Regions from separate parts of the Paenibacillus sp. O199 genome, predicted to be linked through region 2. Evidence: predicted binding sites of a transcription regulator. Region 2 holds the regulator's gene; each other region holds the start of a gene.
The links. The regulator LexA, encoded in region 2, represses DNA repair genes until DNA is damaged. The targets are predictions, from matches to a motif close to CGAACATATGTTCG.

Region 1: A6049_RS31090 (YolD-like family protein) is a predicted target of LexA. The motif match lies at 8,125-8,138, and genes of this name have one in related genera.
Region 3: recA (recombinase RecA) is a predicted target of LexA. The motif match lies at 2,109-2,122, and genes of this name have one in related genera.

The regions. Positions count from the first base shown of each region.
Region 1 is NZ_LGRP01000058.1:1,872-12,385, reverse strand. It holds gene mobQ (MobQ family relaxase) at 1-1,618, shown strand, start outside; gene A6049_RS31115 (VirD4-like conjugal transfer protein, CD1115 family) at 1,628-3,865, shown strand; gene A6049_RS31110 (type IA DNA topoisomerase) at 3,884-6,004, shown strand; gene A6049_RS31105 (hypothetical protein) at 6,035-6,220, shown strand; gene A6049_RS31100 (ArdC family protein) at 6,223-7,290, shown strand; gene A6049_RS34455 (hypothetical protein) at 7,377-7,505, shown strand; gene A6049_RS31095 (helix-turn-helix transcriptional regulator) at 7,687-7,908, opposite strand; gene A6049_RS31090 (YolD-like family protein) at 8,157-8,486, shown strand; gene A6049_RS33505 (hypothetical protein) at 9,005-9,175, shown strand; gene A6049_RS33500 (hypothetical protein) at 9,255-9,422, shown strand; gene A6049_RS31085 (hypothetical protein) at 9,689-10,048, shown strand; gene A6049_RS31080 (hypothetical protein) at 10,099-10,425, shown strand; gene A6049_RS31075 (hypothetical protein) at 10,444-10,514, shown strand, end outside.
Region 2 is NZ_LGRP01000001.1:306,192-316,705, forward strand. It holds gene A6049_RS01325 (ABC transporter substrate-binding protein) at 1-303, opposite strand, end outside; gene A6049_RS01330 (carbohydrate ABC transporter permease) at 373-1,242, opposite strand; gene A6049_RS01335 (ABC transporter permease) at 1,255-2,184, opposite strand; gene A6049_RS01340 (HAD family hydrolase) at 2,767-3,573, opposite strand; gene A6049_RS01345 (hypothetical protein) at 3,601-4,113, opposite strand; gene A6049_RS01350 (DUF896 domain-containing protein) at 4,240-4,449, opposite strand; gene A6049_RS01355 (LysM peptidoglycan-binding domain-containing protein) at 4,546-4,923, opposite strand; gene lexA (transcriptional repressor LexA) at 5,229-5,855, shown strand; gene A6049_RS01365 (aldehyde dehydrogenase) at 5,969-7,270, opposite strand; gene A6049_RS01370 (CatB-related O-acetyltransferase) at 7,820-8,479, shown strand; gene A6049_RS01375 (peptidase G2 autoproteolytic cleavage domain-containing protein) at 9,106-9,387, opposite strand; gene A6049_RS01380 (hypothetical protein) at 9,556-9,912, opposite strand; gene A6049_RS01385 (phosphotransferase enzyme family protein) at 10,381-10,514, opposite strand, start outside.
Region 3 is NZ_LGRP01000014.1:43,633-54,146, reverse strand. It holds gene pgsA (CDP-diacylglycerol--glycerol-3-phosphate 3-phosphatidyltransferase) at 1-588, shown strand; gene A6049_RS20000 (competence/damage-inducible protein A) at 696-1,952, shown strand; gene recA (recombinase RecA) at 2,192-3,256, shown strand; gene A6049_RS19990 (regulatory protein RecX) at 3,611-4,348, shown strand; gene rny (ribonuclease Y) at 4,659-6,200, shown strand; gene A6049_RS19980 (TIGR00282 family metallophosphoesterase) at 6,363-7,157, shown strand; gene A6049_RS19975 (stage V sporulation protein S) at 7,275-7,535, shown strand; gene A6049_RS19970 (dipeptidase) at 7,628-8,593, shown strand; gene pduL (phosphate propanoyltransferase) at 8,827-9,399, shown strand; gene miaB (tRNA (N6-isopentenyl adenosine(37)-C2)-methylthiotransferase MiaB) at 9,706-10,514, shown strand, end outside.

The DNA.
Region 1 (10,514 bases), on a different contig from region 2:
TGCTGATATTGCAATTCACAGAGATAAGGAGAACAATCCCCATGCTCATGTCATGCTCACCATGCGTCCTTTTAATGAAGATGGTTCCTGGGGAAATAAACGTCAGAAAGTTGATAAAGAAGTTAACGGGGTGATGAAGAAAGTAAGTGTGCATTTGACTAACTGGAATGAAAAAGAAACGCTTGTTCAATGGAGGAAGAATTATGCGGATCTAATTAATGAGAAATTAAAGGATCGTGGAATCGAAGAGCGAGTTAGTCACGAAAGTTACAAAAATCAAGGATTGGATCGTGTACCTGGAATCAGACTGGAACGTACAGCTTTCCAGTATGAAACTAGAGTGAAAGAGCAAGCGATCAGAAACAATGTTCCTTATGAACCAGTTACTTACTATGGAAAAATTAACGAAGAAATTAAACTGATTAACTCCGAATTAGATAAGCTGAAAAAATTGAAAAAGCAACAAGTTGTTTCTCTTTCTGAATATAAAAATGAAAAATCCCTTGCTGAACAACTTAATGTTATTCGATCTAGTCGAAAGCTGAATGATGGAGAGAAAACAGCTCTATCTATGGTGGCACAAAGATCTAAAAGTTATGTGGATTATATCATTGCAAAACAAGTTAAATATGAAATCGAAAATGGAAACTGGAATAAGAAAATTGAAAGCGAAAAAGTTAAAATTATTTCTGAAAAGAACTTGCTAAATAAAGCATTCAAAGCATATCAAGATGATCCGAAGCAAGTATTGAAATATGGCTTCACTCCTTCTAAATTTATGGATCAAATGAAGGAGAAGGTTTCACATATCAAAACGCTAGAACAAAAAAATATGGAAGACCTATCTAAGTTGAAAATGCTTTTAGACAAAGCTGATCAAGCTTTAGATATCCAAAGTGATTTTACTCGAAAAGAATTTTCAGTTCTGTATCAGTCCACCAATAATTATTCTGTCGATGAAATGTATCATGCAGTCCAGTATTTCAAAGAGACGAATAAAGTATTACGCGAAGATGAAGTATCTTCTTATGCTATTTCCAAATATAAAGAGCATGAAAGAAATACTCCTTCTTTGGCTGAACAAACTAGAAATATTTCGAAGAGTGTTTTCATCTTAGACAGAGCGATACAGAAACAAATGAAAGAACGGTTAAGTGCTTTAAATGAACAAAACTTTGATCTTGTCTATGAAGCGAACAAAAAGATTGAGCAGTTCACATTACAAAAAGACCGACATGAAAAAGATTTAGCTGGAAACGTTCAATTACTTCGAGTAAATTTACAAAAACATTATTCTGATTCACTCGATCACATTACAAATGCTGAAGTCTTACTACGCCTTCAGGATCGGCAAGACAACGGAATGAGTTCCGGACGAGTTGACCAGGATCTTAATGTTATTCATCAACAAATCACAAAAGAAATTAATGACAAACCTATGGATAATTCATTTACACCTGATCAACAAGTCGAACGTCAATATTCACAAAGTGTTGCATCTGGATTGTTCCAGGCATTGGAGCAAGCGCAACGTGCGAATGAAAACAAAAAACATGAAAAAGATCCTACTGAGAAGAAGCAACGAAGAAGATACAGAGGTCAAGAGTTGGATCATTAAGGTGGTATTATGGAATTTAAAAACAAGGCGTGGAAACCCATTTTTGCTAGTTTCCTGATGAGTATTTTGTTCTCATATCTGCTCATGGTTGGTTTTTATGTAATTGGCCCAGGTGGCGATTTAACGCAATTATTGCTAGAGCCTGTAAAGGTTGTTTCTTTTGCTTACGCCCAGGAAAATTTGAAAGTCATATTTTCCTTGATGCCGTTTGTTATCTTAGGGGGCATGTTGTATTCAATGAGGTCATCTATTTTGTTACCGAAACTTGTGGATGCCAGTGATTTCGGATTACACGGAACATCAAAATGGGGTCAGCCATCTGATGTAGTTAATGGGAAGACATTTTCTAAACGTAATGCTTACAACAAAGATCCACTGAGCGCATTCAAGATGGAACCTGGTATCATCTTGGGGAAAATTCCAAGTCGAAAAGAACTAATCATCATGCCCAAAGGAACAAATATTGATAATCGAAATGTTTTAATTATCGGATCGTCTGGATCAGGTAAAGGCCAGGCTTATGTTTTTCCAAATATGATGAATCATGTTGAAGAAACTATCATCGTAACCGACCCTAAAGGGGAGATTTATGAAGCCACTCACCAACTCAAACGAGATCAAGGTTACAAAGTTTATCAAATTGATTTTGTTAATTTTTCGGAAGAGGTTGGCTATAATCCTCTGGATTATGTTGACGATGATGAAGATGCGCGAGCTGTCGCGAATACTATTGCATCCAATGCGGTAGATGATGGGAAAAGGGATTTTTGGAGCGAATCGGCCATAGCCTATTTTGCAGCTATTATTCTCTATATCAAAACGGAATACCGTCATACTGCAACCATGACTCATGTAGTACAATTTACGGCCAAGGCAGGAAAGGATGAAGAATTCCTGGATAACTTGCTGGAAGAAATGTCTGTAGACCATCCAGCATATGACATGTTTACTCTGGCTAATATGAGCGCCGGGAACACAAGAACGGGAATTATGTCCACATTGGCTCAACAAATTGGGATCTTCGCCATGCGGAAGATTGCAAAATTTACGGCAAAGAGTTCTTTTAACTTCCGGGATCTTCAGGAAGAAAAAACGGTACTTTACATTAAAGTACGCATGAAGAGTAATCCATTTAAGCAGCTCACGGCCACTTTCTTTGAACAACTAATTGACACCTTCTATGATATCGCGGACGAGAATCATTCACGGCTGCCAATTGACTCTATTTACTTACTGGATGAATTTGCGAATATCGGGAAAATCAATGGATATCCGAACATCCTGGCAACTTGTCGAGGACTGGGGATGTCGATGCACACGGTTATTCAAGATATCGGGCAATTGGAAGACAAACGTATGTATGGACCGGATATGGCGCGATCCATCATCAACAATCATGATACAACACTGTTTTTGCGAACCAAGGATACCAAGACCGCCAAATACTTCAGTGATGTTGCCGGGGAAACCACGATTAAGCATAAACAGAAAAGTACCTCTATTGGAGAGAAAAACGCTTCTAAAAGCATTTCAGAACAGTTTGTAAAGCGACCTTTGATTACACAAGGTGAGCTGCTTAATGTAAACCCTGCTGTGTGCTATCTTTTCGTGAACGGCTATTTTCCTTTAAAACTAGAAAAGTCTTATCAGTATAAAGTGTATGGCGAATTCCTATTCGGAAAAGACCGTAAACCTAACTACGAACGTTCTTCCAGAAATAACTTTTTGAAGTTCTTCGGTATTAGCTCAGTAAACCATGTTGAGAAGCTTCCAGAAGCTCATACAGCCATCGATCCAGAAGAACGGGAATTAGAAGATGCGGATTATGATGAAGCCTTAGAAGCCGAAATGCTGGCCTTAGAAGAGGAAATGGAAAAGATTCCTGAAGAAGAAGACGTACCGTTTGCGGAAGAAGATGAATTTGAGGACGGAGAAGGTATCTCAACAGAAGAACTAAGCATGTTGTTAGGTAATCTTGACCCAATCGTTCAAACACCATTAGAACCACTTGAAGAAGCTCCTATTGCTACTGAAGCAACAGATGATGGAATGACCGATGAAGATGTACAGGCGGCCTTTAGAGAGCTAGAGGATGCGTTAAACGGCATTGGTGACGATGATCCTGACGCTGAAGCTTTAATGGAAGTGATTAAGGAGCTTACGGATGAAGCGGCTGCTGTTCAGGAAGAAACGGATGAGGATGAAGAGAAAAAGGAACTGGACGATTCAGACGACTTACCAATGTGATAAATGGAGGAATGCACAATGATAACCGTATTAGCTGAAAAACCTGACCAGGCCAGAAAATTGGCTACGCCTTTCCCACATACCAAGGGGAAAGGCTTTCTTCTCATTAACCCATGCAAGGAGTTTCCAGGCGGCGCTAAGGTCACATGGGCTATTGGGCATCTCGTAGAACTTAAAAATCCAGATGAATACAACGAAGCCTGGAAGAGATGGAGCTTGGACAGTCTCCCTATAATTCCGGAGAGTTTTGAATATAAGGTTTCAAAGGATAAGGCAGTACAGTTCAAAATTGTAAAGGATTTACTGAAAGAAGCCGATCAAATTATTATAGCGACTGACCCGGCGCGCGAGGGTGAAAATATTGCCCGGCTGCTTATTATGATGGCCGGTTGTTCCAACAAGCCAATAAAACGGCTATGGACTTCCTCTCTAACCGAAAATGCGATACGGAAAGGTTTTGCTGAAGTACGGGACGGATCAACGACCATTAACCTCTTTTATGAAGCCCAAGCACGGCAAATCTCTGACTGGCTTATCGGACTTAATGCAAGTCGGTTGTACACGCTGCATCTGCAGCGTAAGGGGTTCAAGGATGTATTTAGTGTAGGGCGAGTACAAACACCGGTGCTTACGCTCATTTACAACCGTCAGTGTGAAATTAAAAATTTTAAATCCGAACCATTTTATGAGCTTGTGGCTGAGTTCACCGTTTCTACAGGGAAATACACTGGTAAGCTACGCGATCGTTACCCATCTAAAGAAAAGCTGTATGAAGCAGTAAAACCCTATATTGAGCCTGGAAAGACTACGTATAATGGGGTTGTCAAGCTAGTTGAAGTGAATGAGAAGCGGACGCAGCCGCCTACCTTGTATAATCTATCCGGTTTACAGGCGGCCATGAATAAAAAGAAGAAATATAGTCCAACGGACGTATTAACTACTGTGCAGTCACTCTATGAAAAAGGTTTTGTCTCCTATCCACGATCCGATTCACAGCACATTACAACAGAAGAATTTGCATACTTGAAGCAGAACCTAAGCAATTATCAGCAGCTCATAGGTGTGTCGTTCCAGGCGCATAGCTTGGAGCCATCCAAAAGATATGTTAATTCGGATAAAGTGAGCGATCACTACGCCATTATTCCGACTGAAAAAATACCATCATCAACCGCAGACTTTACGGAAATGGAAAAGGCTACCTATGATGAAATTATCAAAAGTGCGTTAGGCATGTTTTTGCCCGATTATACTTACGAGGAAACCGTCATTACAACAGCCATTGGTGAAGTTGATTTTATTACAAAGGGTAAGACTGAAAAGTCTATTGGTTGGAAGCTGCTGTATCGCAACGATCCGGAAGGAACGGATGATGAAGAGGACGATGACAAAGCCCTACCGCGAGTTAAACAGGCTGATCCAACGAACGGGATTGTAAGTGTCAAGGATGGGATGACGCAGCCGCCTAAGCCGTATACACAGGGGCAGCTTATCACTCTCATGACTAATGCCGGTCGTCACGTTGAGGATAAGGAAATGCGGGATGCCTTGAATGAGAGTGAAGGATTAGGCACTGAAGCGACAAGATCAAGTATTATCGAAACACTCATGCAACGTGAATTTATACTAGTGAAGAAAAACCAGGTCTATGTAACACCGAAGGGCGAGGTTTTATGTGAAGCTGTGAAAGGTACAGTTCTTTCCAAACCTGAAATGACGGCTCAATGGGAAATATTCCTGAAGGAGATCGGCCGAGGTAACAAGAAAAGCAGCGTCTTTATTGAGAACACGAAAAAATTATGTCATAAATTATTGGAACAAGCTTCTGCTGACATGGGAAATTTGAACGTCCAGGCGCAGATTGCAGCCACCGAAGAAGCCGATCAAATTTGCAAATGTCCTTGTGGGAACGGCTATATAACGGACAAAGGGAAGTTTTACGGTTGTACGGCCTATAAAGAGGGTTGCAAGATAACATTTTTCAAAGAGCTACTAGGCAAAAAGTTAACCCCTACTCAAATTAAGACGCTATGTGAGAAAGGGAAAACTGGCACGATCAAGGGATTTACGAGCAAAAGTAAAAAGAAATTTGAAGCAGCTCTTTCCTTGAAAGATGGAAAGATCGAATTTATTTTCTCATAACATTTTCTCATGACAGAGAGGGGAAACACCATGTACCAATTTTATGAGATCGTGGGGAGCGAGAAACCTATTTACGTGACAAAGCCTGAAGGATATCTGTCATATGAGGAAGTTCCAAACGGGGATCTTGTTAACTATGAAGAAATCGCCTATCTGGAGATTGTAGAAAACGGGGTTAAATTGTACGAACCTCTATACGTGAGGGAGGGTGAATAACAATGCCGTTTCCTAAATCTGGCGACTACGAAGCGAAGATGGCTCAGGTGCAAAAACAAGTTGACCAGGCCATAGAAAGGATATTTAGCAAGGCCGAATTTCAACGTTATTTAGAAGTGGCATCTAAATTCCCAAAATACAGTTTAAATAATGTGGTTATGATTTATGCCCAAAAACCTGAAGCTACCATGGTGCAGGGATACAATGCCTGGAAGGAAATGGGGCGACAGGTTCAGAAAGGTGAAACGGCCGTTAAAATTTTCGCTCCTACATTTAAGAAAGTCGAAATGACTAAAATAGATCCAGTTACGCAACGCCCACAGCTCGATTCAAAAGGAAAAGAGATTACAGAAAAGAAGGAAATGCTTACAGGCTTCAAGGCGGTAAACGTATTTGACGTAAGCCAAACGCAAGGTAAAGAAATAGTCAATGTACGGCAGTTTGTCCGTGATGATATAAGAGACAGTGCAGGAGCTGCACAGATGTATCGTCAGTTTTCCGATCATCTTGCAAAGAAAATGGATGTACGAGAGAATGCCGAGGATTTTAAGGACAAGCCTAATGTGCGTGGGTATTATGATCGTGAGGATCATGCCATCCGGATCAATCCGGCTATTGAAAATTCGACAATGAAATTCAAAACATTAATCCATGAGTATGCACATTCGCAGCTCCACCGAATGGACAGTCCTTTGAAGGACTTGCCACGAGAACACAAGGAAGCCCAGGCTGAAGCCACGGCCTTTATGGTCACAAAGTATTATGGAATGGATACCGAAGCCTACAGCGCCGGTTATATTGCAACCTGGGCAAAGGATATTCAATTGGCTAAACAAGCCCTGGGCGAGATCCAGAAAACCGCTAATAATATTATTCGTGAGGTTGACCACCAATTGAATAGGGAACGTATGCAGGAAGCTACAAAAACGCAGCTAACGATTCCTGGTATGGATGCAGCTAGAGAAGTGGCAGCGGCTTCCACGGATCGAGACGAGAAGCCAAAAGGACAAGACAAATCGAATCTAAATGAGTTACCAAAATCAAAATCAGGGCCAGAATTAGAGCGTTAAATAGGCTGATTATGGTATAATAGAGAAGACAAAGTAACCGGTGGGATTATCGGCACGGCGAAGCTTACCCGAAAGGGGGTGACGCCGTGTCACTTCTTGAAGTCGTGCAGCATTTTCTTGAAATTAGCGATAAGCTAGTTAGTATTGCAGTGGGGTTAATAGCCTTATGCAGTGCGTGGAAAGCAGCGCGGAACAAGAAAAACCACCGGGAATAGGTTGGTAGCCTTGCAATCCGGTGGTTTTTCATTCGTTTGATTGAAATTCGCCGTGGTCGCCCACCGGCCTTTGTTGACAAGTCACGATGTGTCCAGCATCGTGGCTTTTGTTTATTTTACACCTGTTATACTTTTATTATACCACAGTAGGAGCGTTTAGGAACATCCAGGCACATCAATTTCATGAGTTACCAATTGTCCTGGCTATCTTCCACTCGTCTATATCGTTCGGATCAACACCGCAGATCCTACAGATTAATAGTCCAAGGGGCATTGTAGGTATTTTCTTGCCGTATTCTATATTCTGATAATGCCGTAAAGAGCATTCCATTTGAATTTGAATTTCTTGTACAAGTGATTCCTGAGTATAATTCGCTAATTCCCGTGCTTCTTTTAATCTCAAGGTCGGTAAACTCCCTGTTCTCTTTTTTTATAGATATTACCGAAGTATCTAATATTCCATAACGATCTAAAGATCGACGTCCTAAAGGACGTGTTGTATAATGGATAGAAGGGGTCATCCTCCCCTTTCCGATGGGTGGGATACTTTGCCGGGTCCTCTCACCTTGCAAAAGTTTCGATTCATCAATTGCATAAAACAAAAATCGCCCTCATAATGAGAATATATGTTCTTATTTTGGGGGTGGTTTTTTGCTTCAGGATGAACCTAGTATGTGGCACAGTCGTTTTATTCTTCCCGAACATCGTGAGTCTATGTTGCGACAAGAGAAAGAAAATCGGCGTAAAAAATTGCCTGTTTTGGACGAACAGGAAAAAGAGGACATTGGTCAGAAACTTGCAATGTCATTAAAACTTGGTCGTGAGGTAACAATCCGGATATTTGGGGAGTTTGAGGATCGAACGCTAACGGGAATAGTCACTCAAATGGATCAACAGACAAGGCAGGCTAAATTTTCAATCGACTTAGATGATTGGGAGCGAGTGCCCTTCTCTTTGATCCTGGGCGTGGATGAAGGCTAACATTCGGAAAAAGATGCAATTTGGATCCGAGCAAAGTTTCTGCAGCATGGAATTTGTCAGGTTAAACACGAACATTAATTTGTTGGCAAACTTGCCGGCACGAAGTAATTTCCGAATATTAAAAAGGGCGGCCTACAAGGGGCTGCCCTTTTTCTGTATATGCTTCAGCATAAGCTTGGCTTGAGCCAAGTAAGGATTTTAATTCATGGAGGGCTTATGCTACCAGCTCTAAGGCGGTAAAATACACCGCCTAAGACCTGGTACGCACCGCTGCGGGGTTACTCAGCCCGATAACTAGGCGGCCTAAGCCGGGGGAAAACACCCCTGCTAAAGCCGCCTACGTTCCTGGCCTTCGCTTAACACCCCACACGGGGCAAAGGTCAAAGGCAGTTTGATTCGCACCGTTTAGTGTTCTGACTGCCCTTTTCTCCTGCTTTTGTCTTTGAGCTAATCCCATGCCCTTTCTCCGTCCTAATAGCAAACCATATATAACCCTGGCGAACAAGGTGGAAAAAATTTTGAGAACGACACTCAAATTTTTTTCCATCCCTACGGGCAGCCTTGTTCCCCAGGAACATATATGGTTTAAACGCTATGACGGCGAAATGGACATGGGATTAAAACGCTCTTTGACAAAAGCATACGAAAACGGCAAGACAGCGAGACCCGAAACAGTGCATCAAACCTAAAACCTAAAGATTCCCGGCTCCTTGGAAGTGGATTGAAGGTTAAAGAAAAAATAGAAATTCCTGAAAGGAGGTGATGAAGATGCAGAATGAGACGATTGTCATGTTGGCCGTTATCGCGGCTTTTATGCAAGTCATTGTTCAACTTTTAGGAGTCGTCAAGGCGTTCATTGAATGGAATACGGCTCGACAAAAAGTAAAAGGCTCCGACCGTTCGCAGCGGTCGAAGCCCAAGAAAAAGCCTAAATAATTAACCCGTGCTAACAGGTTGGGTAAGGGGGATGCTTTCTCAACCCTTACCCTCCCATCATAACACAAAAATTTATCATGTTAAAGGGAGGACAACCCCAATGGAAATGTTACTTTTGATACTCATTTTGTTCAGTATTTTTCTTCAGTCGATTACTTTCCTGCTCAATTGGTCAACGCAAAAATACAATGACCGGAAATAGGAAGACCGGCAGCGGCCGCCAGGCTGCTGCCCACATCCATCCATCAAAGAGCAGGAGGAAGAATATGAAAACTCATAAATCAAAAATATTAGCAGCTTTGACTGTATGCCATGGCATCTATAAAAAAGCGGTGTTTGTCTTAAATGGACAACCGGTTAAAATACACTTTCTGACAATGGACGAGTACCGGGGAATGGTTGATAACCTCACCCCTGCCCGAACTCATGAATGGGCAGGTATGCTGAAGAAGGTGGATGAAAGAAAGCCTATCTATTATTGCATTTGGACGGTGCAAGTTACTGAGTGTCATCTTATAACCAACAAGATTCAGGAACTAATTGATGCAGTCATTACTGAACAAGTCGCAACTTTTGAAATGGATATTCCTTCTATTGAAATTCGCGGCCAGCGAGAAGCTAATTAAATCTAATGCGCCGGGTTTCTCCCGGCGCATCAAAGGAGACTGAATATAAAATGAAATATCGGTACTATAGAAAGCCTACAACGCAGAAGGCGCTACAGACTGCCAAACGTCTCATAGAGTCCGGTAGGCTTCAGCCTGGCGAAATAATCAGCGTTCGCGGCACGTTCACACAAAGAAGGTGGTACAGACTTACAATCCGTACAGCGAGTGAGCAATTTCAATTTACCGGCTTCTCCTGGTTCTATAGCGGTGAAGGTTCGAGAGGGCTACAGCAAATGCTTAAATGGCTGCTTGTTCCGGAAAATGTACGAAAGCAGTTAACCAAAATTGAAAATCACGGTGACACGTACAAGCCGAATAGTGTTTTTATCCGATAACGGAAGGAGAATCAGAACGTGGAGAGTGTCTATAAAAGTAGTTCGGTTCCGAGTGATAATGTTGTTCTGTTTCCTCAGAAGAAGCCTTC
Region 2 (10,514 bases):
CTGGGGATAGTCACTCATCGGAACGATGGTAGGCTCCAGCGTGACTCCTGTTCTTTCCGTGATTTTTTGGAACAGGAGCCAATCCTTTTTGTACGGGTATGCTGGCTGGTCGCTGTACAGAATAGATAGATTAAATGGTTCAGCGGCTTTGAAGGTCTCTCCTACACCATAGGATTCCATGGCCCCCTTGGATTCTGGTTCAACTTTCTCTCCACCAGCACCGTTGCTACATGCTGCCAGAACGACACTCATCATTGTTGCCAATACCATCTTGCCTACAAGCTTACGTGGTCTATGTTTCATTCAATTCTCCCCCTGCATGTGGTTTAGATTGGCCTTACAATCAAGATGTTGAACTATATCGGGTTAGGATTACTGTTTAACAGATCCCAACATGATACCGGTTACAAAGTATCTTTGAACAAATGGATAAATCGTTAAAATAGGCAAAATGGTGAGTACCATCGTGACCGATTTGATATTTGCAGAAATTTGAGTCAAATTATCCGCTGAAGCACCAGCCGAAGCACCTCCCGTTGCACCTGCAATCATGTTGCGCAAGTAGATCGTAACGGGAAACAGTTCCTTTTTGTCGAGATACAGGAAGGCAGGAAACCAGGAGTTCCAGTGTCCCACAGCGTAAAACAGAACCATCGTTGCCATGACAGCTTTACTCAACGGTAGAATGATCCGTAACAAAATGCCATACGTATTCAAACCGTCAATGGCTGCCGCTTCCTCAAGCTCCTCAGGCATGTTTTCGAAAAATGATTTCATAATTAACATGTTATAAATGCTGATTGCACCAGGCACAACTAGTGCCCACATCGTGTTATTGAAGCCCAGAGAGTTAATCAGGACATAGTTAGGAATCAAGCCGCCACTGAAAAACATCGTGAACACGGCGAACATCGTCAAAAATTTTCGTCCCATCAATCTTTTCTTGGATAGGGCATAAGCGAAGATGGTCGTCATGAACATGGAAATCAAAGTACCTACAACGGTATATATAATTGTGTTTTTATAGTTGGTCCAGAACATGCTGTCGCGAGAGATGGTCTTGTAGGTTTCTACATTAAATCCTCTTGGGATAATGCTTACCTTGCCTGAATTGATATAAGCCTCGCTACTGAAAGATTGGGCCACGACATTCAGAAACGGATAGAGCGTGATGAATACCACAAGCAGCAAAAAGATAGCATTGAAAACTTTAAATACTTTGTATGATTTTGATTCCAGCATATTGCTCCTCCTTTACCACAAGCTTCGTTGTGTCAGTCTGCGTGAAATGGCATTAACCGAGAATACCAGGATCAGTCCAATAATGGATTCGAACAAACCAATGGCGGTAGCATAGCTGAAATTGCTCGACTGCAAACCTACCCGGTACAGATAAGTAGAAATCACGTCAGATGTCTCGTAGATCAGCGGATTGTAAAGGAGCAAGATTTTCTCAAATCCAACCGCGAGGAAATTACCCATATTCAAAATCAGCAATGTAACGATCGTTGGCAAAATGCCCGGTATGGTTATATGGAGGGTTTGCTTCCAACGGTTCGCACCATCGATCCGCGCAGCCTCATACAAAGAATCATCAATTGTTGTCAATGCAGCTAAATATAGAATGGCTCCCCACCCCATACCTTGCCAAACCTCAGAGGTGATATAGATTGTTCTGAACCATTCCGCACGCTGCATGAAAGGAATGCTGTCACCAGTAAAGAATGAAACCATTCCATTAATGGAGCCATTAACTGCCGTTAATTGCAGAATCATTCCGGCAACGATGACGATGGACAAGAAGTGCGGAAGATAAGATGCGGTCTGCACAAACTTTTTGAAACGTTTGCTTTTCACCTCATTCAGCAGCAATGCAAAAATAATCGGAACTGGGAAGGTGAAAAGTAACGCAAGTCCACCAAGCATAAGTGTGTTCCCAAATACTTTCCAAAAGGTTGGGTCTTGAATGAACATCTGAAAATACCTGAATCCAACCCACGTCTCTCCAAAAATACTGCCTCCCGGTACAAATCGTCTAAATGCGATTACATTACCGAGCATGGGCCCATATTTGAAAATAATAAGATAGATAATTGGAAGAATTAACAGTGAGTACAGCTGCCAATCTTTGCGAAGCAGAGCTGTAACAGTTCTTAACCTGCTTTCTTTACGTAAAGATGTCATCGTTAGCGTGGTTTTAGCGGTTTCCGACTCCATATGTTATTTCACTCCGATCCTAAGCTTGATAAAATAAAAGCGTTTTCGATCAATTCTTATCATCTCTTCTTTTTGTAGAAGACAAGTAATCAGATGAACTTCACCCCCACCAGTAGAATAAAACCAAACAAATAATGTAAGCGATATCAATTATGGAGATCACTAGAGACACATATTGGTTAAAATGCTTACCCTCATTTTCTTACTAACCACTTCATGTTGTATTTCCAGAACTAAATGGTTTACATCGATTATGTAAAGCGCTTACAAATAATGTGAGAATTATAGCGAATAACTCCCGCTTCCACTTCATTCAAGTAAGTCAACAGATATTCGCTACATTCATTCGCATACTAGTCATACTAGTATGTTAGTTATATTCTAAATCAGCAGTTCTATAATTTCAATAACTTTTAATAAAAAAATTCATCTTTTGTTATTACGATATAGTTCAAGCTGTCCCAACACAAAAAAACATTGTTAGGTTTTATGGATAAAATACATCTCATAAAACCTAACAATGTTTGTGTAGTACACTAAAAATACGATTTATGATGCACTCATTGAGAATTCAGCAATGATTCGTTCCAATTCGGATAAATGCTTGATTTGATGGTCAGGCACATACGATTCGGTATTCTCTTTATTCTCACGGTTAATCCAAACAGACTGAATACCTGCAGACAATGCTCCACGAATATCAGTCGTAAGCTTATCTCCAACCATCATACTCTCCTCAGGTTGCACTCCCAGCTTACTCAATGCGTGCTCGAAGATCGAAGGATCAGGTTTGCCTTTACCGAACGAACCCGAGATAATAATTTCGTCAAAAAAAGGAGCCAATTCAGGAACGCCATCAAGTTTCTCTTGTTGTAAAGCAGGACAGCCGTTGGTTAAAAGCAAAAGCTTGAACTTCCCTTGTAGATGACTCAACGTTTCCATCGTTTCTTCATAGACATGGGGTCTTGATCTCCGCTCCGCCCCAAATTGTATGGCGAGTTGTTCCGCCAGATCTTCACGATCAACACCCAACTTTAACAAGCCACGACGCCATGACTCTTTACGATATGCGGGTGCAAGCTGCTCCAACTGGCGAAACTCAGGCTGATCCCCACCCGTGAAGTTAGCCCAAAGACCTTCAAACGGGTTAATCCCAATCATTTTGGTAAACGAAAAAGTTTCATAAGACTCATACAGATTACGTGCCTCATTACGAACAGCTTCTTCAAGGTCTTCGGGTTTAACGCCCGTCTCTTGAGCTGCGATCAAGCAAGTCTCATGAAAGGCCTCTCGAACACTGCGCTCATCCCACAGTAAAGTATCATCTAGGTCGAACAAAATCGCTTTTAACGCCATTTCGGTCATCTTCCCCTTTATGCAAAATTACTTTTTCTCGTATGTTTCCACGGTGATCTGATGTGCTTTGGCGAATTTCAGAAGACGTTCAGTAATTGCATCAGTATCATAACGATTCAGTAGTTTGGTAAATACCCATCTCTTACCTCGTGCATTATGCTCAATCACAACCGTACCTGGCTCAATTCTGAATTTCACGATATCGTCGACTCCAATTGAACGCTCACGGTTCCCTTTTGTCGTCAAAATCCGGTTACTTCCTATTTTGACATAAGGACGACGGAGCATGAAGATGATTGCCAAAAATACATACAGCAACAAGGTCACCCAGTCCCAAGTGGTCATCGGAGCTTTGACAAGAAATGTACTCATAAAGAGGTACAGGAATGCTAGTCCGATCAGAAAAATAGGAAACAGAAGACTGCGTCCTTTAAATACGTCCTCACCTGGTGTGCCAGAAACCGGTTTACCGCTTTTTTTACGTTGCTGATTCAACTGCTTAGAATTTTTTCGAACCGTTCTCTCGAACGAACGCGACATGAGAATCCCCCTTAGATGTTCTTTGTATCGGCTTACATAATTGCAAACCAACATTTCCCCCTATAATTTGCAACCTCTAGATAACAGGAAAAAACCTAAATATCATAATGATATCATTAGGTTTCCTTAATGTTTGAGTTTGCCTTGGTGGCCTTGATCGTTCTCATCATCTACAATTTCAATCGTATCCAGTTGTTGTCTGAAATTGCTTCGAATGTTATTCAAATAGATTTCTCTAAGTTTGGCACGTTCAGCGAGCTCTTCCTCTGTCAATCCAGTGGATTTTTGCTTACGGGCCAATTCATTAATACGTGCTACCAGACTATCTATATCCAAGCTTGTCCCCTCCAAAAATACAAAGTCATATTAACTTTGACATGTTAAGGGCAGCTTGTCAAGCTGACACGCATTAGCGCGTGTGGATATGCAGCTTTAATCTGTGAATTGAGGCAGTATTAAGACTTGCCCCACCTGTATTGAAGTTGAATGAAGTTGATTCACTTTCTTGATTGCTTCTATATATACACGTGTATCCATTGTTTCAGGTTTGTGATCCAATGATATACTCCATAGCGTATCTCCTTGTGAAACTGCCATCTTCCCCCCAGGCAACAGATCGTTCTCATTGCCAGCGAACACAGTCAATACTGTACTGCATCCAACCAGTATAATTAAGCTTACGATTATTAATTTCAAGACCCAAGTTGGGACATTACCTTTTGCAAAAACCTTTTTAAAATTCCTTATGTTAGTTTCAACCACTTCTGAATGCACCGGTTCGTAAATACTTTGATAAGTAGAATATCTCATTAAATATCGACCTCCAAACGTTTGTTCCTATCCTGTTGAAATTAATATAACACGAACACATGTTTTGTACAATAACTTTTTAGAACAATTGTTCGCTTTTTTTTGTTGATACTACATTCTATTATCTTTCTTCTATTGTATTGGAATTGTCATTTGCAGTATTTGATTAGACCAAAAGAAAATTTTCATCTTAATTTGCAAAAAAACATTGATTTTATGGCATTTTATTTAGAACTTATGTTTGTACGAACGGAGGTTCTATGTTATAATTTTCCCAAACGTTACTAAAATGGGGTTGATACGGTATGTCGAAGATATCCAGCAGGCAACAGGCTATTCTGGAGTTTATACGCAATGAAGTCCGGTTGAAGGGGTATCCTCCTTCCGTACGCGAAATTGGTGAAGCCGTTGGGTTGGCTTCCAGCTCTACAGTACATGGACATCTGGATCGTTTGGAGAAGAAAGGTCTGATTAGACGTGACCCAACCAAACCAAGAGCCATTGAACTTCTCAGCCAGGAAGAGTCAGAGCATTCACATCAGTTTGCTCACAGCGTTGCTCGCATTCCTGTCGTGGGTAAAGTTACTGCAGGGGTTCCGATCACAGCAACAGAAAATATCGAAGATTACTTCCCTCTTCCTACGCATTATGTAGGCGAACAGAAAGTATTTATGCTTTCGGTCGTGGGAGACAGTATGGTTGAAGCAGGCATTGTTAACGGAGACTATGTTATCGTACGTCAGCAGCAAACTGCAGATAACGGCGATATCGTAGTAGCCATGACTGAAGACGATGAAGCAACGGTAAAAACGTTCTACAAAGAGAAAGATCATATTCGTCTTCAACCGGAAAATTCGACTTTTGAACCGTTGCGTTTGAAACACGTTAGCATCCTGGGCAAAGTCATTGGCCTTTTCCGTGATATTCATTAATATGTATTGAATTTGTACAGAAGTCTCACAATAAGATACATAAAGAGGTTGTCCCGTTCAACGGGACAACCTCTTTTTTTTTTATACAACTTATATTGTTCTACGTTAGTAGATTATTCGCTGCGTTTAAGAATGCTTTTATGATGAGAGAACACATCAAAACTCTGTTGACCATGGTAGGAACCCATTCCACTTTCTCCTACGCCGCCAAACGGAAGATAATGTGATGTCATATGAGACAATGTATCATTAATGCAACCACCACCAAAAGATACTTGATTCAGAACCTGATTCTGCAGATCCTCATCCTGAGTGAAGAGATATAATGCCAGTGGTTTTGGACGGCGGACAATCTCATCTAGCAAGGGATTGAGGTCGGTATACTTAAATACAGGAAGAACTGGACCAAAGATCTCTTCTTGCATCACTGGGGATTTCCAATCCACTTCGCCCAGTACTGTTGGTTCAATGAGCAGCTGATCACGTTCAGAATGTCCACCGATCATTGTTTTGCCATCTTGGAGTAACACCGATAAACGATCAAAGTTACGTGCGTTGACAATGTGCGGGAAATCAGCATTTCTCATCACATCGTCTCCAAATTTATCCTGAATTTCTGCACCGATCAATTCCAATAATTTGTCATGTACTTCCTCGTGCACAAGCAAATAGTCTGGAGCGACACAGGTTTGCCCAGCATTCAGGAATTTACCGCGCACAATGCGCTGAGCTGCCAGCTTCAAATCTGCATCCTGGTGGACAATGACCGGACTCTTACCACCTAGTTCTAACGTAACTGGAGTCAAATGCTCAGCAGCTGCCTTCATAACAATGCGGCCAACACCTGTACTGCCTGTAAAGAAAATATAATCAAACTTTTCTTTCAACAATGCCGTACTCGTCTCGACTTCCCCTTCCATAACTGCCAGGTACTCACTAGGAAATATCTCATGAATCAAATCATAAGTCAGACGTGACACGGCTGGGGTTAATTCAGACGGCTTAATAATGGCACAGTTACCCGCAGCAATGGCTCCAATTAGAGGGCCGAAAGCCAGTTGGAACGGATAGTTCCATGGTGCAATAATAAGAGCAACTCCATAAGGTTCAGGATAAATTAAGCTTGTTCCATCAGGTATAGCAGAATTTGTAGGCACAGGTTTTGGTGTAGCCCATTGCTCCAAATGTTCCAATGCAAAATCTAGTTCACCCAACACGATCCGAATCTCAGAGCCATAAGCCTCTGCTTCAGATTTATTTAGATCCGCACGAAGTGCGTCAAGAATACGTTGCTGATATTTCTCAATTCCCTGTCTTAATTGCTGAAGAGCACGAATACGGTACTCAATAGACTTAGTCTGACCTGTATAAAAAAATGTCCGTTGTGCGGCAACCAATCGCTTCTCTTGTTCCATATTAACATCTCCAATTAATTGTTCAAAATTTAATTTCTAAAAACATAAATAAATTATAACGCAATTATATGAAACTATCAACATATAGATACTGTAAAAACAGAGCAAACAATTAAAACGCACTCTCGCTTCGACGATATGATCATAATTTAATTAACCATTCTATTTCTTATTGACTACATAAAAAGCCTTAACACTAATATGCTAAGACTTATTCTACGTATACTAGCTTCCTCTTTACATTCTTATTTCCGTTCCTGTTTTAATCCAACGTGATGTATCCATCCTTCCAAATGGTGGACACGTGTTCTGTTTATATTTTCTCTTCCTGAATTTTTTCTTCATTATATACACTTTGAGGGAGGATACACACTGACATCTCTTTATTAGAATAGGATTGACAAAAAAAGAGGTCATTGTTATAATCGCCCTCATATCTTAAGGAAGGATGATTCAGATGATTCGTCGTCTAAAAAAACTAAAGAATGTGGCTACCGCATCACGCTTCTAAGTTACTCAGAAATAAAACTTAGAAGCGAGGAAACTAAAATGAATATAAACCAATTTAATCACTGGTCTGAAATTAAGTATTTAAAGGATATTGTAACCAATCCATTAATCGAAGTCGGCGATTACTCTTATTACTCCGGTTATTATGATAACAATTCATCTTTTGAAGACGGATGCGTGAGATATTTATGGGGAGATGACAAATCGAGGAGCTTATTCAACCCCACTGAGGAATTTGGTTGGCAAATAGATCGATTGATTATTGGTAATTATGTATGTATCGCAGCCGGTGTTGTTATTCTTATGGGAGGAAATAACAATCATCATGCGGAGTGGATCACTGTTTATCCGTTCGCTGATCAAATTAGCCATTCCTTCTCACCCAAGGGAGATACCATTATAGAAAGCGATGCATGGATCGGCATGAATGCAATGATTATGCCGGGTGTTACCATTGGTGAAGGTGCAATTGTTGCAGCAGGCTCAGTTGTAACAAAAGATGTCGCCCCTTATACAATCGTTGGTGGAAATCCTGCAAAAGAAGTTAGAAAGCGTTTCTCAGAAGAAGAAATCATGAAGTTAAAAGAAATGCGCTGGTTTGATTGGAAGAGAGAATCGATTGAAGCAGTCACTCACTTGCTTTCGAACTCTTCAATTAACAAGTTATATGAGCATTATTTATTAGAAATTAAGGACTGAGCTCCTATAGACATAAAGCTAGGTAGAATAATATTCTACCTAGCTTTTTTTATATCTCCTTGCCCACAGAAAAGAAAAACCCCTCAGCGCTAGATCGCCAAGGGATTCAGCTATTAGTACAACGTGATATATTGATCGCGTTCCCATTGGTGGACTTGTGTACGTTTTATGTACGTTGGTTTCATATGTTGGCATATCTCAATAAAAACGGGCATTACTAGGGATAAATGCAACATCGCACATTCAAATCTGATCATAAGTTTTCATAAGTTGGGGGACGTCCCCCAAAGCTATACGAATCAAATATCAATGCTTTATTCAAAATAAAAATTGCTTATAAGTTACTTATATATAGAAGAAAGCAATCGAGCCATGAAAAAATCCCGAGGCTCGACTTAATTATAAAGCGGCTGCAATTATCTCTTCAATCTTAATCCAACTGTAATCTTCTTCGCTTCTGACAAGTTTGACTGTCCTGTTTGGCCTGTAAATTATGTAAATATGCCCTTTATCTTTTCGTAGTCAAAAGATTAAACACCATCTGTGTGACGATCCCAGAATACAAAAAAGCCCATCGTCTGGAAGATTGGACTTATAACTTAGTTGTCATCCCTTTTGTTAATTTACTATTTCACAACTATTCTAATTTGATTTGGTTCAGTTCTTTCCAATACCCGATATCTCTCAATTGCTTCAGTTGCAACACCTTCAGCATTAGGAATACAGTACCCGTTCTCTCGACATGTGCCATCATCTCTTACCAGAAGTTTTCCCATCATTCCTACAGCTACCCATTCTGGACGCTCCAACCGAGAAACGTAAGTCTGTGAAGGATCATACTGAGGATTGATTAATGCTGTTTTCAACTTGTGTGATGGGACTGTAACCTCCCGTTTCCATCTTTTCATGGACGCTCTCCTCATTTCATTTAGTGTATCTGAGGTGGCTTCGAGTGTCCAATTGAATTAGGAGGCTTTAAAGACATAATGGGGTTCTTAATAAATACATTATGCTAATTCTGCAGAATATGAAGTTTAAAGCTTACATTCTAAAATATTCGTATGGCGGCGGTAGCGTCAAGTTTTTTGTGTAGTAAGATTATCCAACGGAACGTTGAATAGAATATAGATTGTTGTTAGGACTGCAGGCATAGTCAAATAAGGGTAGGTAAAGAATGTAACCATGCTGAACAACTCCAAGCTTTCATCTGCACCATCGGAGCCTTCCAACTCCGTCAGCAGGTTAGGCACTCTCCTGAATAGACCGTTAATTTTAAGGTGCTTCACATAATCATTGGTTTGATGCAGCTCTGCCTTCTCCATACTTCCAAAAACATTAAAATCTCTGAGGAACTCATCGAACTTATCCCTCAAATCGATGACCAAGAAGCACTTCGAAGCTCCACCCTCCAGCTTCGTTGTTAACTTTACCACATACGTACTCTCCGTATAGGAAGGATGCTTTCCATATAAAAGCTCGATCTTCCATAATGCCTCAACCGTATTCGGCATCTCACTGACCTGAACATCCGGCGCAAACCATCAAGCCCCTAGAAAAGAAAAAAGACGACCCACCAATCCGAGTCGCCTTCATTCCAACTGAATGCCAGTTTAAAAAATCACGAAACTACCCAAACAGCTCCGTCATAATATACCCCGAAAATGAAGGAGAGCTAGAGAAGCTGAAGAACAACTGGATCGGACAAACTTCATGAATAAGCATAAATCTTCATAATAAACAGAAAAGTTTCAGCGCTAAGTACACAAGTAGATCTTATATATAAACTCGAAGTCATAGCTCACGTTTTTAAGACTTGATGATATGAACAAACACTCTAAACAGCGACTTATTGTAAACCATTACCATATTATATCATTATTTTAGCCCGTTATCGGTTAGTATTAATCCATATTTACAGGCTCGATCACTTCGAATAAAAATGGATTACCATTTAAATATTCTCTTATGTATGCTTGGGCATATTTTTGTTCATCGATTAAACTGGCTGTTTCTCTTGCATCAGAGGCGTGATGGC
Region 3 (10,514 bases), on a different contig from region 2:
GTGAATTTACCCAACCGGATTACGCTTGCACGAATTTGCTTAATCCCTTTTTTGATGGTGTTCCTGCTCGTAGATTTTCCGTTCTATCCAGAGCCGTTGCAATTGGGAAGCTTATCGCTCCCGTATAATCAGTTGATTGCTGCTGTCATTTTTATCATTGCAGCAAGCACGGATGGAATTGACGGCTATCTGGCGCGGAAAAATAATATGGTCACCAACCTGGGGAAATTGCTTGATCCGCTGGCTGACAAGTTGTTGGTTACTGCGGTGCTAATTTCTCTTGTGGAAATGGGCAAGTTGGATTCCTGGATTGCTGTGGTCATTATTAGTCGTGAGTTTGCGGTTACCGGCTTGCGTCAGATTGCGTTATTGGATGGTTCGGTTGTTGCGGCAAGTGCCTGGGGCAAACTGAAAACCGTCGTGCAAATTGTGGCGATTGTACTGCTGTTGTTGAATAATTTCCCGTTCTCATTCACGGGTATTCACATGGACGTTATTGCCGTTTGGGCTGCAGCGATTATTACGATTTGGTCAGGCATTGATTACTTTATCAAAAACAAAAATTTGCTTCATTTATCGAAAGCGTAACGTTTGAGGTTAAATGGGTAAGTATGAAGAAATCATTTGTACGAAGGGCAATAGGAAATTATCCTATTGCCCTTTGATCACTCACCACGTGTACAGGAGGATGCTGAATGAAGGCAGAAATCATTGCAGTTGGCACAGAATTGTTGCTTGGACAAATTGTGAATACCAATGCTCGATATCTATCCCGTGAATTGGCTGCAATCGGGATTGATGTATATTTCCAAACGGTGGTTGGTGATAATCTAAATCGACTTAGTGACGCTATTCGCATCGCTCAGGGTCGTGCAGACGTCATTTTATTTTCTGGGGGCATCGGTCCTACACAGGATGACCTGACCAAGGATGCGATCGCGGCGGTCTTGAACCGCAAGCTGCATATAGATCGAATGGCCATGGACAAAATCGAGAGCTTCTTCCGAGATCGTAATGTAGACATGACCGAAAACAATCGTCGTCAGGCAATCGTTATAGAAGGCGGGACACCGCTGGCGAACGAAACAGGCCTTGCCGCAGGAAATGCGATTTCTGACAATGGCAAGCATTATGTAGTGATGCCTGGACCACCGAAAGAGCTAATTCCTATGTTTGAACAGGAAGTTAAGCCTTGGTTGTTCCAGCATGTACTGACAGAAGAAATGCCGATCTACTCGAAAATGCTGAAGTTTGCAGGAATTGGCGAATCGGCATTGGAAGACCGACTCCTTGATCTGATTGATACACAGACAGATCCTACCATTGCTCCTTATGCAAGTGAGGGAGAAGTTACGGTACGTGTATCTACAAAGGCTCCAAGTGAGAATGAGGCAAAGCTGAAGCTGGATGCAATGGAAGTTCAGATTCGGGAACGATTGCCAGAGCATCTCTACGCGAACGAGGATGTGCCTATAGAGTACACAATTGTAACGATGATGTCTGATATGGGTCTGACTCTTAGCGCGGCTGAGAGCTGCACAGGAGGGCTCGTCATGCAAAGTCTGACATCAGTTCCTGGCAGTGCGTCGATGCTTAAGGGCGGAATTGTATGTTACTCCAATGAAATTAAAGAGAAGCTGCTCCATGTGCCGCATTCCTATCTGGAAGGTGAAGATGCACCGGGCGCAGTGAGTCCGGAAGTGGCCAAAGTGCTGGCAGAGCAGATTCGAATGATTGGGGATGCCGACTTCGGTCTGTCAGTGACAGGTGTAGCGGGACCTGGTTATTCCGAACGCAAACCGCCAGGTCTTGTCTTCATCGCTCTGGCAGAGCGTGGTAAAGAGACAGAAATTCATGAACTGCGCATTAATGGCAATCGGGAGACGGTTCGGATTCGTTCAGCGAAAGCGATTCTTTACCGTTTGTGGCGCAAGCTTGTGGAGATGGACTAGTTAAGAGCTCGGATTGCATTTGCCAAGGCAAGCAAGTATAATAAAGGAAGACGGAAGAACCGTAAAATCAGGCTTTACAGCCTTGTTTACGGTTCTTTTTTCTGTTTAATGGAAAGTTTCCTTGAGGAAGAGGCGCCTCGGCCTTTACAAAAAAAACGAATGTATGTTCGAAAAAAAGCTTGGCAAACGTGTTAAAACAAGGTATCATTATCTTATAAACAGTAAAGGGTGTGAGCTTATTGTCAGACCGTCGTGCCGCGCTTGATATGGCGCTCCGTCAAATAGAGAAGCAATTTGGTAAAGGATCCATCATGAAACTGGGTGAGTCGACTCACATGAATGTGGAAATTATACCCAGCGGTTCCTTGGCTTTGGATATTGCATTAGGAACAGGCGGCTTGCCTAAAGGCCGTATTGTTGAAATATATGGACCTGAATCTTCTGGTAAAACAACCGTAGCATTGCATGCTATCGCTGAAGTACAAAGAGTGGGTGGACAAGCTGCATTTATCGATGCCGAGCATGCTCTTGACCCACAATACGCCAGTAAACTGGGTGTTAACATTGACGAATTGCTTCTGTCTCAGCCAGATACGGGTGAGCAAGGGCTTGAAATTGCAGAAGCTCTTGTACGTAGTGGTGCTGTGGACATTGTCGTTATTGACTCTGTGGCTGCATTGGTACCAAAAGCAGAAATCGAAGGCGAAATGGGTGATTCCCATGTCGGTTTGCAAGCGCGTCTGATGTCTCAGGCACTGCGTAAACTGTCTGGTGCAATCAGTAAATCCAAAACGATCGCGATCTTTATCAACCAACTTCGTGAAAAAGTCGGGGTTATGTTTGGTAACCCAGAAACAACACCTGGTGGTCGTGCCCTGAAATTTTATTCCACGGTACGTCTGGATGTACGCCGTATTGAGAGTATCAAATCAGGAAATGACATGATTGGTAACCGTACGCGTATTAAAGTGGTGAAAAACAAAGTAGCACCTCCGTTTAAACAAGCGGAAGTGGATATCATGTACGGTGAGGGTATTTCGAGAGAAGGCAGTATCATTGACATTGGTACTGAGCTGGACATCGTCAATAAAAGTGGTGCATGGTACTCATACGAAGGCGAGCGTTTAGGACAAGGCCGTGAGAACGCGAAGCAGTTCATGAAAGAGCATAAAGATATTGCTGAAATCATTGAACAAAAAATTCGTGTAGCCAGTAACTTGACTACTGCAGTTCCTGCGCCAACTAGCGAAGAGCAACAAAAAGAAGCAGCAGAAGAACAAGAACTATTTGAAATTAACGAGTAACCCTCCCTTGTAGGAAGGGCCCTAGAGGGCCTTGCCCTCTGAACTCCCAAAGCTTGTCTGATTGAGCTTGCTCGATCTAGCTTGGGGTATGGTGTGTGCGCTCGCGCTGTCCAACAGCCTCTGTCCGAATGGGCAGAGGCTATTGACACGTTTACTATTAGGGAGAGGCCGGATATTGTTTCCGGCCTTTTGTATTAGCGTCTGATGTCTCTGTGAAGTTACGCTAAACGTATTCAGTGTAGCTGTGTTATCTCCGTCGGAGATGTATTCGAGGAAGTCTTTTATTTTGCTATGTACTTGTCAGTTAGGCCGTGCAGTTCAGACACACAAAATGACATGGAAGGGGAGACCGAAATGGATCAACATGAAGATGATTTATATGAAGAAGCCGAGCTGGAGGGAATCTCCCAATTCCCGGATAACGAAGAACTTACCATTACACGAGTTGAACGAACGAAGAGCAGGGAAGCTCGTTACCGAATTACCTTTGGTTTATATTCAATTACGGTGCTTGAAGATGTAATGATTAAATATCGGATGACCCGGGGAAATACGTTTCTGAAAAAAGACTTGGAAGATATCATCGTAGCTGACGAGCGACAGCGGACGTATGTGCAGTCTTTGCGATATCTGGAGCATAAACCTCGGACACGCCACGAATTAAGTCAGAAGCTTCGTCAGAAAGAGTTTGCTGCACCGTTGATTGAAGAGGCCCTGGATCGGCTTGAGCGGGAGAATTTGGTCGATGACGAACTGTTTGCGAAGGAATGGACTCGTCAGCGTATGGAGGGCCAGCGGAAGGGAAAACTGTGGATAAGGCAAGAGCTGCGTCAAAAGGGCATTGCCAATGAACTGATTGCTGAAGCGCTGGAAGGTGTAAGTACAGATGCGGAATTTGAGACGGCTCTAACCGCCGGACGCAAAAAATGGAATCAGGTCAAAGGAGACATCCAGGAGAAGAAACGTAAAACGCTTCCCTTCTTGATGCGACGAGGTTTTTCCATGGATATGGTGCGTCGGGTCGTGAATTGTTTAATTGAAGAAGACGAGGTTAAAGACCCCGAAGAAGACGAAGCGTTGTTATGGGATTAGCAGACTGGACTCACTATACTGCATTCTCTTGACAATTTCTTTCGTCAAATACTAAAATGGACATGAGTCTGTAAGAAATGGACAACCCTTTTTCCTTCCAAAAAAGCGGTTTCTGTTTTTTAAGATTTATACCATTCATGATTATGGGTTCGTCGGAGACGGCGGATAGTGCGTGGAGACATGTACACTTGAAATGAAAATCGGCGGGGGATCGCCGTGAGTATTCGTTATTCCCAAAAATATGTAAGGCTTGAAAACAACAAATTGACCCAAGGAGTGCCTTGGAGGAACCAACGAGGAGGTGAACAGTATGGACATCGTAATCACGATCGTTCTCGTTGTGGCCGCGCTCGTTATTGGGTTCGGAGTAGGGTATTTTATTCGCAAATCTCTTGCAGAGGCTAAAATCTCCAGTGCGGAACAAGCTGCCGTGCAAATCGTGGAGAACGCGAAGAAAGAGGCAGAGGCACTGAAGAAAGAAACGGTGCTGGAAGCGAAGGACGAAATCCATCGCATTCGCGCCGAAGCTGAAAAAGACACTCGTGAACGTCGGAACGAAATTCAACGACAAGAAAGACGATTGTTGCAAAAAGAAGAGTCGCTGGATAAAAAATTGGAATCACTCGAACGTAAAGAAGAGCAAGTGGCTAACAAAGAGAAACGAATTGATGAGACACAGCAGCAGATCGAGATGATCTACAAAAACCAGGTGACGGAGCTGGAGCGCATATCCAACCTCACTATGGAAGACGCACGCAGTATCATACTGTCCAACGTAGAACAGGAAGTTCGTCATGAGACGGCTCAAATGATCAAGGACATTGAACAGCAAGCGAAGGAAGAAGCGGACAAAAAGTCCCGCGAGATTATTACACTCGCCATCCAACGTTGTGCGGCTGATCACGTAGCGGAGACAACGGTATCCGTTGTTACTTTGCCAAATGAAGAAATGAAAGGCCGGATTATCGGTCGTGAAGGACGTAACATCCGTGCGCTTGAAACCCTTACAGGGATTGACCTCATTATCGATGATACGCCAGAAGCTGTTATTCTGTCGGGCTTTGACCCGATTCGCCGTGAAATCGCCCGTACTGCCCTCGAAAAACTGGTGGCTGATGGACGTATTCACCCGGCACGGATTGAAGAGATGGTGGAGAAATCCCGCAAAGAAGTGGATGAGCGTATCCGTGAATACGGTGAGCAAGCTACCTTTGAAGTGGGCGTGCATGGTCTGCATCCGGACTTGATTAAAATTCTGGGCCGGTTGAAGTTCCGTACAAGCTACGGTCAAAACGTCTTGAAACATTCGATGGAAGTCGCTTATCTGGCTGGATTGATGGCTGGCGAACTCGGAGAAGACGTAACCTTAGCAAGACGTGCAGGTCTATTGCATGACATCGGTAAAGCGCTGGATCACGAAGTGGAAGGATCACACGTCGAAATCGGCGTGGAACTAGCGAAGAAATACAAAGAACATCCGGTTGTAATCAACAGTATCGCGTCCCATCACGGGGATTGCGAAGCGACTTCGGTTATTGCCATGTTGGTTGGCGCAGCAGATGCGCTCTCCGCAGCAAGACCAGGCGCACGCCGCGAAACGCTGGAAACGTATATCAAACGACTGGAGAAGCTGGAAGAGATCTCGGAATCGTTCGAAGGTGTCGAGAAATCGTATGCCATCCAGGCCGGACGCGAAGTTCGCGTTATGGTACAGCCTGAGAAAATCGACGATGCTGAAGCCTTCCGCCTCGCGCGTGACATCACGAAGATGATCGAGAACGAACTCGATTATCCGGGTCACATCAAAGTCACCGTCATCCGGGAAACCCGTGCGGTTGAATACGCAAAATAGAGCATTACGGAAAAGTGGCCGCAGTAGTGGGCCACTTTTCCTTTTGATAGCTTGTTAAAAGGCATTTAATAAAAAAAAATGGTGAGCAAGAGATAGAGGTCCTGCGAAGTTTCGGATGCTTTGAAGTAGGCTGCGCTTGGTAGGGTTTAAGGAGGCAGTAAAATGAAAGTTTTGTTTATTGGTGATATTGTGGGGAACGTGGGGCGTAAGGCATTGAAGGAAAACCTTCCCTACCTCAAAACGAAGTATAAGCCACATGTGGTCATTGTTAATGGGGAAAATGCAGCGGCAGGCCGGGGAATCACCGGGGCAATTGCAAATGAGTTTTTCAACTGGGGTGTGCATGGCATCACCCTTGGTAACCATACCTGGGACAATAAGGACATATTTGATTTTATAGATGATGAGCCACGTATGATTCGTCCTGCGAACTTTCCGCCGGGAACACCAGGCAGAGGATACACCGTAGTCAAAGGAGAAGGCAAGGAGCTGGCGATTGTCAACCTACAAGGCCGGACGTTCCTGCCTGCTCTGGATTGTCCATTCCGCGTTGCCGATGAGATTGTGGATGAACTGCGTCAAGACCATAAATGTATTCTGGTCGATATGCACGCTGAAGCAACGTCAGAGAAGATCGCCATGGGCTGGCATCTGGATGGACGTGCGTCGCTGGTCGTAGGTACACATACACATGTGCAGAGCAACGATGATCGTATTTTGCCAGGAGGAACAGCTTATTTAACCGATGCGGGTATGGTAGGGCCGCGTGACGGCATATTGGGCATGGAGCGTGAAGCGGTGCTTCGCAAGTTCTACACCCAGCTTCCGGTACGATTTGTTGTGGATGATGGCAAATGGCATTTCCACGGTGTATTTGTGGAGATCGATGAAGCCACAGGTGCTGCAACACGCATTGAGAAAATTCGTCTGATGGAGGACGAGTGGCGCATGGAATAGGGGTATTGTCCCAATTTGCAGGGAAACCCGTCTAAAAAGAAGGAATTTTTTTGCCTCCCGCGAATAACATCTAGTAAGTGGAAACAAACATTCAACATTCCCAGGGAGGTACTTACCATGGAAGTATTAAAAGTTTCAGCAAAGTCCAATCCCAATTCCGTAGCCGGCGCTCTTGCAGGTGTTCTTCGTGAACGTGGAAATGCTGAACTGCAGGCAATTGGAGCGGGAGCACTGAACCAAGCCATTAAAGCGGTAGCGATAGCCCGGGGATTTGTGGCACCAAGCGGAGTTGACTTGATTTGTATTCCAGCTTTTACAGACATTGTGATCGACGGCGAGGACCGAACGGCCATTAAGCTGATTGTGGAGCCCAGATAATACATGCGTTTATGCATTGAACCTGTTTACGAAGTAGACAGGTTTTTTTGCGTTTTATTCCATAACATAACCGTTTAGAAGGAGAGATTGTGATGCACAACTGCCGAGTAGCCGATTTTCATTGTGATGCTTTGAGTAAAATGCTGATGAACCCTAGCCATTCATTTGAAAATGCTTCACAGCTGGATGTGAATCTGGAACGTATGAGAGAAGGTAACATTGGTTTGCAGGCCTTTGCAATCTATTTGCCCGAAGTGCTTGGCAGAGGAAAGTTTGAACATGTGATGGGCCAGTTGGACACCTACCGCAAGCGAGTGGAGATAACCAAAGAACGAGCTGAAGGCACAAATACATTGTTATGGCGAGAACAGCTTACGCAGATCGGGAAAACGGACAGACCATGGGGACTACTTACACTTGAAGGTGTCGATGGACTGGAGGGCAATCTCTTTTATCTGGAGTTATGTTATCAAATGGGTGTGCGGATCGTTGGCCTTACCTGGAACTATGCCAATTGGGCAGCTGATGGTGTACTGGAGAAACGTGGGGCGGGACTTACGGAGAAGGGCAGAGAGCTGGTTCAACTGTGTAACCAAATCGGCATGCTGCTGGATGTATCACATCTGACCGAGAAAGGCTTCTGGGAGCTTGCTGACCTTAGTGAACGTCCTTTTATCGCTTCGCATTCCAACAGTTATGCCATATGCCCGCATGTGCGTAATCTGAAGGATGATCAGATACGGGCCATTATTGCCCGGGAAGGGCGTATTGGGCTGACGTTTGTACCGTGGTTTGTGAAGCAGGAAGGCGAAGTATGTATTGAAGATCTATTGCCTCATATTGAGCAGATATGTTCTCTGGGTGGGGAGCATCATCTGATGATGGGGTCTGATTTTGACGGAATTGCTACGTATATCCATGACCTTGAACATACCGGGCAGTATCCGAAGTTGATAAATACGCTGCTCAAGCACTACGACGAATCACTCGTTCACGGTTGGATGTGGGGCAATGCGATGAGTTATTTAGGAGAAAACTTGCCAAGGGAAAATTTGTAGGTGGAACATGGTAAATCATGATACCGATGGTCGCTGAAGAAAACGAGCTGGAAGGAGTATCCGTCCATGTTCAGATGGATTTACCAAATGCAGGGGATTAATGATTGCAAAATAAGTGTATTTCATGAATTTTCAGCAGTTCGTTTTCATTTCACTTCAAAAAGGGGTATAATACCATAGGATTGTTAAGAGCCTGGCTACAGGCCATAGATAAACAAGGAGTGAAATTCACAATGAGCAAAACAGTACCTGTGGGCGTATCTGCCCGTCACATTCATGTATCTCAAGAGCACGTTGAAATTTTGTTTGGTAAAGGCTACGAATTGACCGAGTTTAAACCTCTGTCCCAACCAGGACAATATGCTGCTAACGAAACAGTAGCGGTTATTGGTTCGAAAGGACAGTTTGATAAAGTGCGTATCCTTGGACCTGTTCGTCCGGAAACACAACTGGAAATCTCGATGACAGATTCTTTCGCTATTGGTGTTAAGGCACCTGTTCGTGAATCCGGAAGCATCGAAGGTACTCCAGGTATTACGATTAAAGGACCTGCTGGCGAAGTTACAATCGATAAAGGTGTTATCGTTGCTGCTCGTCATATCCACTTCCATACTTCTGATGCTGCTAAATGGGGCATTGAGGACAAACAATTGCTGAAAGTTCGTCTGGGTGGAGATCGTGGTCTGGTACTGGAAAATGTACTGGCTCGTGTATCGGATTCCTTTGCACTGGACATGCATATTGATACGGATGAAGCTAATGCAGCTGGCGCTCGTAACGGCGATACTGCTGAAATCATCGACTAATCACATGGAACAATCTTCAGCCGTGATCTTGGCGGTTTGAATGAACGTATAAACCTGAGTATATCCACGCGTCGCTACATTCGACCTGGGATAGCTCAGGTTTTTGTGTATTTTCGGGCTGTTTAGCAGACCTGCGCAGATTTCGGGATAGGCGAAGGGGCAGCGGCTTTGGATGTGGAACTACAGCCCAATTCATGTTATAATTTGCTGTAATGCTCTTTTGATGTATAAAGCGTGCAAATCACGTGAAACAAGATGAAATAACGATTTTTTATTAATAGAGGCTGTAAGGAGTGACCGAAGGAAATGGCTAAAGACTCAAAAAAGGATTACTCCCAATATTTTGATTTCTCCGATGCCAAAGTAATTTCGCAAGATGAATTCAGCAAAAAGATAAGAATCCGGGGCCGGGAGATTAACATCAAATCCGAACCTAATCATCGTCAGGAGAAACAACGGGGCAAGGAAGACGTCCAGGTGCTTTACGAAACAGCCGTACCCGAGGAACTGAAAAACGTGGGGAAAGGCAAACACTATATCGTATATACGTATGGATGCCAGATGAATGAGCATGACTCGGAGACCATCAAAGGATTGCTTGAATCGATGGGCTATCAGGCTACCGAGGATCGCAAAGAGGCAGATATCATTCTGTTAAACACATGTGCGATTCGAGAAAATGCGGAAGATAAAGTGTTTGGTGAGCTGGGCCATCTGAAAACCCTGAAAATCGAACGTCCAGGTTTGTTACTGGGTGTGTGTGGCTGTATGTCGCAGGAAGAAGGCGTCGTGAACCGGATCATGCAGAAGCATGGTTTTGTGGATATAATTTTTGGTACACACAACGTACATCGGCTGCCACACCTGATTCAAGAAGCGCTGTTCAGTAAAGAAATGGTTGTTGAGGTATGGTCCAAGGAAGGCGACATCATTGAGAACCTACCGAAAAAACGTGAGGGCATGCGCGGCTGGGTGAACATTATGTATGGTTGCGACAAGTTCTGTACATATTGCATCGTCCCGTTCACACGGGGGAAAGAGCGCAGTCGACGTCCAGAAGATGTTATTGCCGAAGTTCGTGAACTGGCAAGACAAGGCTTCAAGGAAATCACGCT